2 regions of the Clostridium zhoujianii genome follow, and region 1 is predicted to be linked to the other one. Evidence: a T-box and tRNA genes for the amino acid it is inferred to sense, from the RefSeq annotation. Region 1 holds a T-box; the other holds one or more tRNA genes.
What was found. The T-box of region 1 lies ahead of serS (serine--tRNA ligase). A T-box ahead of a tRNA ligase gene usually reads a tRNA of that ligase, here a tRNA-Ser.
Positions count from the first base shown of each region.

Region 1 (4,863 bases):
CTAATAGAAGAAGCCTGTGAAAAATTTAATGTGCCATATAATAAGATAGGAGCTATTAGAATAGCAGATAGCGATAGGGGAGTATTGGAACTGGAAAATATGTATGATAAGGCTAGATCAAGAGGTATTGACAAGGTACACTTAATTGAAGCAAATGATGTTTATGATATCGAGCCAGCTCTTAATAAAGATATTAGTATAAAGAAGGCTTTGTATTCAGAAAATGTTGCAATAATAGCACCCTATGATCTTGCAATAGCCTATGCAGAGGTTGCAGCTGATAATGGTGTTAATTTTAGATTTGAAGAAGAAGTCATAGAAATAAAAAATATATCAAAGGGATTTAAGGTAACGACTAATAAAAATAAGTTTACTTGTAGAGTAGTTATTAATACAATTCCTAATGATGTATATATGGAATCAAAAAATAATAATAGAATTGAATTAATAAATGACAAAATAATTCATAAAAATATGAATTATTTATTATTAGATGATAATGTGAAAAATAAATTAAATAAGATAGTTATAAATACGTTAAATGAACATACTTTTGTTCTTAATATCCCTAATATATCTGGAGGAGCTATTGTAGGAATAAAAACATCTACTGCCTTAAGTATAGAAGAAGGAATAGACTATGCTAATTTACTATTACCAGAAGTAGATCATAGTAACCTTAGCAATATATTTAATGAAGTATATAAGAAGGATTCTATGTTAATTGATGATACAGATATAGATAAGGGGTATATAAGGGTAACAGGTACTCATTATGGTAAGATTACTTTAGCACCAGCAATAGCGCAAACAATTAGTGATGCAATAGCACAGAATATGAAAACAACTTTAAAAAAGAATTTTGTTGATAAGAGAAGAGATTTCTATAGATTTAGAGATATGAGTAAAAAAGAAAGAAATGAAATAATATCTCTAGATAAAAGATACGGTAATATAATTTGTGTATGTAATGACGTATCTGAAGGTGAAATAGTTGATTGTATAAGAAGACCATTAGGAGCTAGAACTGTAGAGGGAATTAAGAGAAGAACAGGGGCAGGTCTTGGAAGTTGTCATGGTTCTTACTGTGTAAGAAAGATAATTAATATATTGGCTAGAGAAATGGATAAGAAGCCAACAGAGATAGTTGAGGATTCAAAAAATTCTAAGGTATTGATAGGTAGGATTAAAGAATTTAATGAGGTTTAGGTAAGGGAGAATATTTATGAAGGAAATATTTACGAGTTTAGTTAGGATAAAAGGTGATAATAGACATAAGGTAGTATCAGTTAAAAGTAATAAAGAGATAGATAGAGATTTATTTAGAGAGTTTTCTAAAGTTTTGGGCAGAATATATGTTAGTAGCCCTATAGATATAGGAGATATAATATGTAGGAATATACTTAATACAGGAATAGATATAGTTTGTACAAAAAAGATAGAAAGAGAATAAATAAGTTAGTCAAATATTGACAAGAAAGTATTGTTTGTAATATAGTAAATGTATATTGAAAATTGAATAATAAACCTATGATGAGGCTAGTAATAGTAAATTTACTTTAAGAGAGTCAGTGTATGGTGTAAACTGATAGTAAGTTATTATGAATCCACCTTGGAGGGACTGTGATGAGCAGTACGGGAAATCGTTAAATTAATTAAGCGGATAGAATTTATTCTATCAATTAGGGTGGCAACGCGGAGTCTTTCGTCCCTTTTATAGGGAAGATGGGCTCTTTTTATATGTAAAAAATTAAGGGAGGAACAAATAATGTTAGATTTAAAAAGAATTAGAAACAATCCAGAAGAAATTAAAAATGCATTATCAAACAGGGGAGAAGACTTTGATACTTCAGTAATAGATGAAATAATTTCTTTAGATGAAGAAAGAAGAAAAATATTAGTTGAAGTAGAAGCTTTAAAAAGTAAGAGAAATCAAGTTTCATCTGAAATTCCTAAATTAAAAAAAGCAGGAGAAGATGTTACTGCTATAATGACTGAGATGAGAGAATTAGGAGATGAAATAAAGGTTCATGATGTTAGATTAGCAGAGATTGAAGAAAGAATTCAATTTATTATGCTTAGAATCCCTAATATTCCAAATCCACAAGTACCAGATGGTGAAACTGATGAAGACAATATTGAAATAAAGAGATGGGGAGAACCAACTAAGTTTGATTTTGAACCAAAGGCTCACTGGGACCTAGGAACAGATTTAGATATATTAGATTTTGAAAGAGGCGGAAAGGTAGCTGGATCAAGGTTTACTATATACAAAGGATTAGGAGCTAGACTTGAAAGAGGAATAATAAACTACTTCTTAGATAAACACACTTGTGAAAATGGATATACAGAAGTATTACCTCCATATATGGTTAATAGAGAGAGTATGACAGGAACAGGTCAATTACCTAAGTTTGAAGAGGATGCATTTAAAGTTGAAAACAATGGTTACTTCTTAATACCAACAGCAGAAGTACCTGTAACTAATATGTACAGAAATGAAGTATTTACAGGAAATGAGTTACCAATAAAGCATGCTGCATACTCAGCTTGCTTCAGAGCAGAAGCAGGATCAGCAGGAAGAGATACAAGAGGACTTGTAAGACAACACCAATTCAATAAAGTTGAATTAGTTAAGTTCTGTAAGCCAGAAGATAGTTATGCTGAATTAGATAAGTTAGTAGCAGATGCAGAATCAGTTCTACAAGGATTAGGGTTACCTTATAGAATAGTTAGAATATGTAAGGGTGATCTAGGATTTACAGCTGCATTAAAGTATGATATTGAAGTTTGGATGCCAAGCTACAATAGATATGTTGAAATTTCAAGCTGTTCAAACTTTGAAGATTTCCAATCTAGAAGAGCAAATATTAAGTATAAAGAAACTCCAAAGGATAAACCACAATTTGTTCATACATTAAATGGATCAGGAGTTGCTATTGGTAGAACAGTAGCTGCTATACTTGAAAATTACCAACAAGCAGATGGAACAGTTTTAATACCAGAAGCTTTAAAACAATTCTTAAGATGTGATGTTATAACTAAATAATTTTAAACCAGCTTTCAAAGAAGGCTGGTTTTTTTTATATATTCATTGAATTGTTTTACAAATTATGTTAGATTCTTACTATGGGTGGTATTTATAGAAAAGCTACACCAGATGATGATTTTTTATTTTTAAGATTGCTCATATCCATATTGGAATGAGACTAAGTAGTGTCACACTCAAATTAGTGGAGGTGATAACATAAAAATAGGTTTTATAGGTGCAGGAAAAGTCGGATTTTCCTTAGGTAAATATTTTAGTGAAAATAATTTAAATATAGTTGGATATTATAGTAGAAGTTTGGAATCAGCAAAGGAAGCAGCAAAATTTACTAAATCAAATTACTTTAGTAGTATTCAAGAAATTGTAATAAAAAGTGATGCTATTATCATTACAACTCCAGATGGAGTTATAGAAGATATATGGAATAGTATTAAAGAGTTGTCTATTGAAAATAAAATTATTTGCCACTGTAGTGGTTCATTATCATCACGTATCTTTTCTAATATAGAAGACCATAATGCATATGGTTATTCAATCCATCCAATGTTCGCAATCAGCAACAAATATAATTCTCATAAACAATTAAAAGAGGCTTTTATAACTATTGAGGGGCCAAATAAGTATATAAAAGATATTAAAAATATGATAGAAGGCTTGGGTAATAAAACTCAGGTAATATCATGGAAAAATAAATCAGAATATCATGCAGCATCAGTATTTGTAAGCAATCATGTCATAGCTTTAGCTGAAACAGGAGGTAGTTTACTTAAAAAGTGTGGATTTAGTGATGAAGAGGCACTAAGTGCATTAAAACCTTTAATGATTAATAATATTCAAAATATAGTTGAAAAAGGAACAATAAATAGTTTAACTGGGCCTATAGAAAGAGGGGATATTAACACTATTAAGAGGCATTTGGAGTCATTAAGCGAAGATGATAGGGAATTATATAGGTTACTTTCAAAAAAGCTTATTAGTATAGGGAAAGTTAAAAATATTAATAGGGATTATTCTAAATTGGAGAAAATGATGGGAGAGTAGATAATGAAAAATACAGTAGTAACTTTTAAAGAGGCAAAAGACAAGAATGATAAGCTTACTATGCTTACAGCTTACGATTATTCTACTGCAAAGTTGATGGACGAGTCAGGAATTAATGGAATACTTGTAGGTGATTCATTAGGTATGGTTTGTTTAGGATATGAGGATACTTTATCAGTAACTATGGAAGATATGATACATCATACAAGAGCTGTAACAAGAGGTGTAAAAAATTCATTAGTTGTTGCAGACATGCCATTTATGTCTTATCAAACTTCAGTTTATGATGCTGTTGTGAATGCTGGAAGACTAATTAAGGAAGGCAGGGCTAATGCTGTAAAGTTAGAGGGTGGAAAAGAGGTTCAAGAACAAATTAGAGCTATAGTTAATGCATCGATACCGGTAATGGCTCATATAGGATTAACGCCACAGTCAGTAAATGCTTTTGGAGGATTTAAGGTGCAAGGGAAAAGTGAAGAGGTAGCTAAGAAGTTATTGGAGGATGCTAAGGCTGTAGAGGCATCAGGAGCATTTTCAATTGTATTAGAATGTGTACCAACAAGATTAGCTAAACTTATTTCAGATAAAATAAATATACCTACTATAGGAATAGGTGCAGGAGATGGGTGTGATGGTCAGATATTAGTTTATCAAGATATGCTTGGAATGTACTCAGATTTTACTCCTAAGTTTGTTAAGAAGTATAGCAATGTAGGTGAGACTATGAAGGATGCATTCAGTAGATATATAAGAGAAGTAAAGGATTGTGTTTT
Region 1 covers NZ_JBPUTF010000004.1:1,902-6,764, forward strand. Annotated here, with positions in the region: gene ACSYT2_RS15970 (NAD(P)/FAD-dependent oxidoreductase) at 1-1,209, shown strand, start outside; gene ACSYT2_RS15975 (DUF1667 domain-containing protein) at 1,226-1,453, shown strand; T-box leader at 1,522-1,716, shown strand; gene serS (serine--tRNA ligase) at 1,769-3,049, shown strand; gene ACSYT2_RS15985 (Rossmann-like and DUF2520 domain-containing protein) at 3,254-4,090, shown strand; gene panB (3-methyl-2-oxobutanoate hydroxymethyltransferase) at 4,094-4,863, shown strand, end outside.

Region 2 (4,863 bases), on a different contig from region 1:
CATGGTGGAAGAAGAAGTTAAGGGAGCTAAACTTGTTGCAAAGTTAATAGAAGACCCTAATAAGCTTTTAGGAGCTATTCTTATAGGAAACAATATAGTTAATATTGGAGCATCATCAATAGCTACATCTTTAGCAGTAAAGATGTCTGGTGGTAGTGAAGCGGCAGTTGCTATATCAACATTAATTATGACGGTGTTAGTTCTTATTTTTGGTGAAATAACACCAAAGTCTATAGCAAAGCAAAAATCTGAGAAGGTTTCATTACTTGTTGGTAAGCCAATCAAGTTGGTTGTATTCTTATTTAAACCATTTATTTCTATTTTTACAGGAATATCTTCAGTATTTATAAGATTATTAGGTGGAGATCCTAAGGCATCGGAACCATTTATTACTCAAGAAGAGCTAAAGACAATGGTAGGTGTCAGTGAAGAGGAAGGAGTCCTTGAGGATGTTGAGAAGGAAATGATATTTAATGTTTTTGATTTTGCGGATATGCAGGTTAAGGACATTATGGTTCAAAGAGTGGATATTACAGCAGTAGATATAGAAGATACTTATGAACAAGTATTGGACGTAATTAGAACAGAGCAGTTCTCGAGAATACCTGCGTATAATGACACTATAGATAACATAGTAGGTATTTTGAATGTTAAGGATCTTATAATGGCTAATGATAAAACTGGAGAGTTTAAGGTTGAAAAATATATAAGAGAACCCTACTATACATTTGAGTTTAAAAAGATAACAGAGGTCTTTAAAGAAATGAAAAAGACTAGAAACCATATGGCAGTAGTTCTTGATGAGTATGGTGGAACAGTTGGTATTATAACAATCGAAGATTTAATAGAAGAGATTGTCGGAGAGATTGAAGACGAGTACGATGATGAAAACCATATGATAGAAGTTATTAAAGAGGATGAGTATATTGTAGATGGTAGCGCAAGACTTGATGATATAAGTGATTTAATAGGTGTATCAATGGAATCTGAGGACTTAGATTCTGTAGGTGGTTTATTAATTGAAGAGCTTGGTAGAATACCTGATGAACATGAGGAAGTTCTTATTAATAATCTTAGATTTGTTGTAGAGGAAATAGATAAGAACCGTATCAAAAAAGTTAGAATATATACTTAAGGTGGGGTGGCTATTAGCTGCCCTTTCTTGCTTAGGAGAGTATTTTATGGATTTTATGGATTATGCTTTAGAAGAGGGGTATAAGGCTTTTGATAAAGGTGAGATTCCTATTGGGGCAGTTATTGTGAAAGATGGTATAATAATAGGCAAAGGTCACAATGTAAAGGAATTTACAAAGGATCCAACACAACATGCTGAAATTATAGCAATAAAAGAAGCTTGCAAGATCACAGGAGATTGGAGATTAACAGGCTGTGATATGTATGTTACTCTTGAACCATGTCCTATGTGTGCAGGAGCAATATTACAAAGTAGATTATCAAAAGTTTATATTGGAACTTTTAACAAGGATATGGGAGCTTGTGGATCGGTAGTAAATCTAGTTGATAATAGAAGTTTGAATTCTTTTGTGAACACTATATGGACTTATGATGAAAGATGTAGTGATTTACTAAAGAATTTTTTTAGCAAAAGAAGACTGAAAACGGAGGAGATTAAATGAATCCAGTAGCATTTGAAATTTTTGGACTAGAGGTAAGATGGTATGGTGTTCTTATTGGAATGGGAGTTGTTGTAGCATTAGTATTAGCATGGTTCAATTGTAAGAAGAAGAATCTAAGCTTTGATACATTAACAGATGCATTTTTAATTGCATTTCCTTGTGCATTAGTAGGAGCAAGACTGTACTATGTAGCTTTTGAATTTAGTAATTATCAGGATAACCTTATAGATATATTTAAAATAAGAGAAGGAGGATTAGCTATCCATGGTGGGCTAATAGGGGCTTTTTTAGCAGGCTTTATATTTGCTAAGGTTAAAAAAATTAATTTCTTAGAGTATATGGATGTTGCAGCACCATCAATAATATTAGCTCAGGCTATAGGTAGATGGGGAAACTTTATGAATAGCGAAGCTCATGGTGGTCCTGTATCGTACGAATTCATAAGTAAGTTTCCAGAGTTTATTCAAGATGGAATGAAAATTGGAACAAGCTATTACCACCCAACATTTTTATATGAATCTATATGGAATATTTTAGTATGCATTATTCTATTAGTTATTTTATATAATAAGAAGGTGAGTGAAACTGGTATAGTTATTTCAAGTTATATAACTTTATATTCTGTTGGAAGATTCTTTATTGAGGGATTAAGAACGGATAGTTTAATGCTAGGTGGAATGAGGATTGCTCAAATTATAAGCATTATAGGAGTAATGATAGGGTTAGCAGCTATTGTTTATATTAAGAAAATAAAGAAAATTAAGGAATAAGCTATATTTCGATAGGGGAAATATTCTATTGAATTACTATTATATCTATGATATTATAAGGAAGTATCAGATATAATAGTAGGTATGGAGAGATGTCCGAGTGGTCGAAGGAGCACGCCTGGAACGCGTGTATAGGGGCAACTCTATCAAGGGTTCAAATCCCTTTCTCTCCGCCATTGCCGTGCTAGATGGGGAGTCAGCGGTGCCTTGTAACTTGCAATCCGCTATAGCAAGATTGAATTCCCCAGAGAGGCTTTATATTTGTATGGTCTGCCCTATGTAAGTGGTGTTGATAGTCGGGTCCCACGCAACGGAACCCATGAACCTCGTCAGGTCCGGAAGGAAGCAGCGATAAGTGGTCACTTTCGTGTGCCGTGGATTAATCTGGCTTGAGCTAACTGCATAGGTAACGCATATGAATTATTGTCGAACTGGGGTGCACGGTTCATATTTTATTTAAACCCTTTCTTGGTAAAAGGAAAGGATTTTTTTATGGAAACAAAGACATTAAATAGGTTACTCTTCAATAGGATTAACAATATAGGACAAACAATAGGATAAGAAAGAGAGGGAATTCAGTTTACTATGGATACCCTCTTTTTCTTATATTAAAATAAGAGAAGTTTACAATGTGGAAAATTACGGTATAATACTTAGTATTAGAAATATATTTATGGAGGAGGAGCTATGAAAAAAGAAAAGCAAAAGTGGAGCGTGAAGAAAAAAGTAGTAGTTACACTTGTATCAATATTAACTGTGATTTTATTAGGTGCATGCGGAGCAGCTACCTATGGATACTATATGTTTTCTAAAATGGATAATGTTGACATAAATAGAGAAGAAGTATTAAATGAAAGTGGCAAGAAAGATGAGTATAATCATATTACTAATATAGGTTTATTTGGAGTAGACCGTGGTGGAGATGAAGGCACTAGTGGGCTATCTGATAGTAATATGATATTGACTATTAATAAGAATACTAAGGAAATTAAATTAAGTTCTATTATGAGAGATACTTACTTAACGCTACCTGGAGTCGGAGATAATAGAATAAATGAGGCCATGATTATTGGTGGCCCAGAGCTAATGTTAAAAACAATAAATCATAATTTTGATTTAGATATAGACAAATTTATTACTGTAAATTTAAATTCATTACCAAAGATTATAGATAAGATAGGTGGGCTTGATATTGAAGTTGATAGTGATGAGTTTAAATGGATAAATAGCTATATAAATGATATCAATAATAAGAATAGAACTAATGAACCTCCTGTTAAAGGTCCAGGTAAACAACATTTAAATGGAACCCAAGCTACAGCATATTGCAGAATAAGGTATACTGAAGGAACTGATTTTAAGAGAACAGAGAGACAAAGGCATGTATTTTCCTTAATATTTAGCAAGTTAAGTAATATGAGTACAGGAGAATTATATAATTTTGTTAATGAAGTCTTACCTTTAGTTACTACTAACTTAAGTTATGGAGAAGTAACGTCAATTGGTACAGATATCTTAGGGATAGGAAAAGTAGAGATTCAACAAAATAGATTCCCTAATGACGGAGATCATTGGAGCACAAATGATGTTCCAGGTGATTATAGATTAAATATAAATAAAGAAGTCACTACTGAAAAGATGCATAAATTCATATATTCGGAGTAATCAAAAAGATAAAAGCTAATGTTACAATCAACATTAGCTTTTATCTTTATTTTCTTTTTAAATCTATAAATTCAAATTCAATATTATTTTTAGGATCTATTTTTTCTCCTGAGGAATATGTAATTTTCCAATCTTTAAAATTAATATCAGGGAAGTGAGTATCACCTTTATAACCCTTTTTAATTTTAGTTAAATATAGTTTTTTACAGTGGGGGAATGTTAAATTATAAATTTCGCCTCCACCTATAATAAAAGCATCTTCTTCAGAATTAGCGTATTTATCTAAAACTTCATCTAAGCTATGGACTATATGTACGCTATCAGAATCAACTTTAAAGTTTTTATCTCTTGTTACTACTATATGGTCTCTATCAGGAAGAATTCCAGGTAATGATTGAAATGTTTTTCTACCCATTATAATAGTATGATTCATAGTAATTTCTTTAAATCTTTTTAGATCCTCAGAAATATGCCATAATAATTTATTGTCTCCACCGATAATGTTATTTTCTGCTACCGCAACTATTATTGATAACATTAAACAGACACCTCCATTTTTATTGCTGGATGATATTTATAATCTTCAAGTCTGAAATCATCTGGAGTAAAGGCATAGAAGTCTTTTATCTCGGGATTAATCCATAACTTTGGAGCTTCATAAGTTTCATTTGCCCTAGTTAATTGTAATTTTATACCCTCTATTTGGTTTTCGTATATATGAGCGTTATTTATAACATGTGTAAATAGTCCTGGCTTTAGTCCTGTTACTTGAGCTAACATATGAGTTAACA
Region 2 covers NZ_JBPUTF010000006.1:23,640-28,502, reverse strand. Annotated here, with positions in the region: gene ACSYT2_RS17755 (HlyC/CorC family transporter) at 1-1,135, shown strand, start outside; gene ACSYT2_RS17750 (nucleoside deaminase) at 1,182-1,637, shown strand; gene lgt (prolipoprotein diacylglyceryl transferase) at 1,634-2,407, shown strand; tRNA gene ACSYT2_RS17740 (tRNA-Ser) at 2,494-2,583, shown strand; RNA gene ffs (signal recognition particle sRNA large type) at 2,587-2,851, shown strand; gene ACSYT2_RS17730 (LCP family protein) at 3,095-4,072, shown strand; gene ACSYT2_RS17725 (dihydrofolate reductase) at 4,119-4,610, opposite strand; gene ACSYT2_RS17720 (thymidylate synthase) at 4,610-4,863, opposite strand, start outside.
Region 2: it has a tRNA-Ser gene. The T-box ahead of serS (serine--tRNA ligase) is inferred to sense a tRNA for this amino acid. The anticodon was not compared.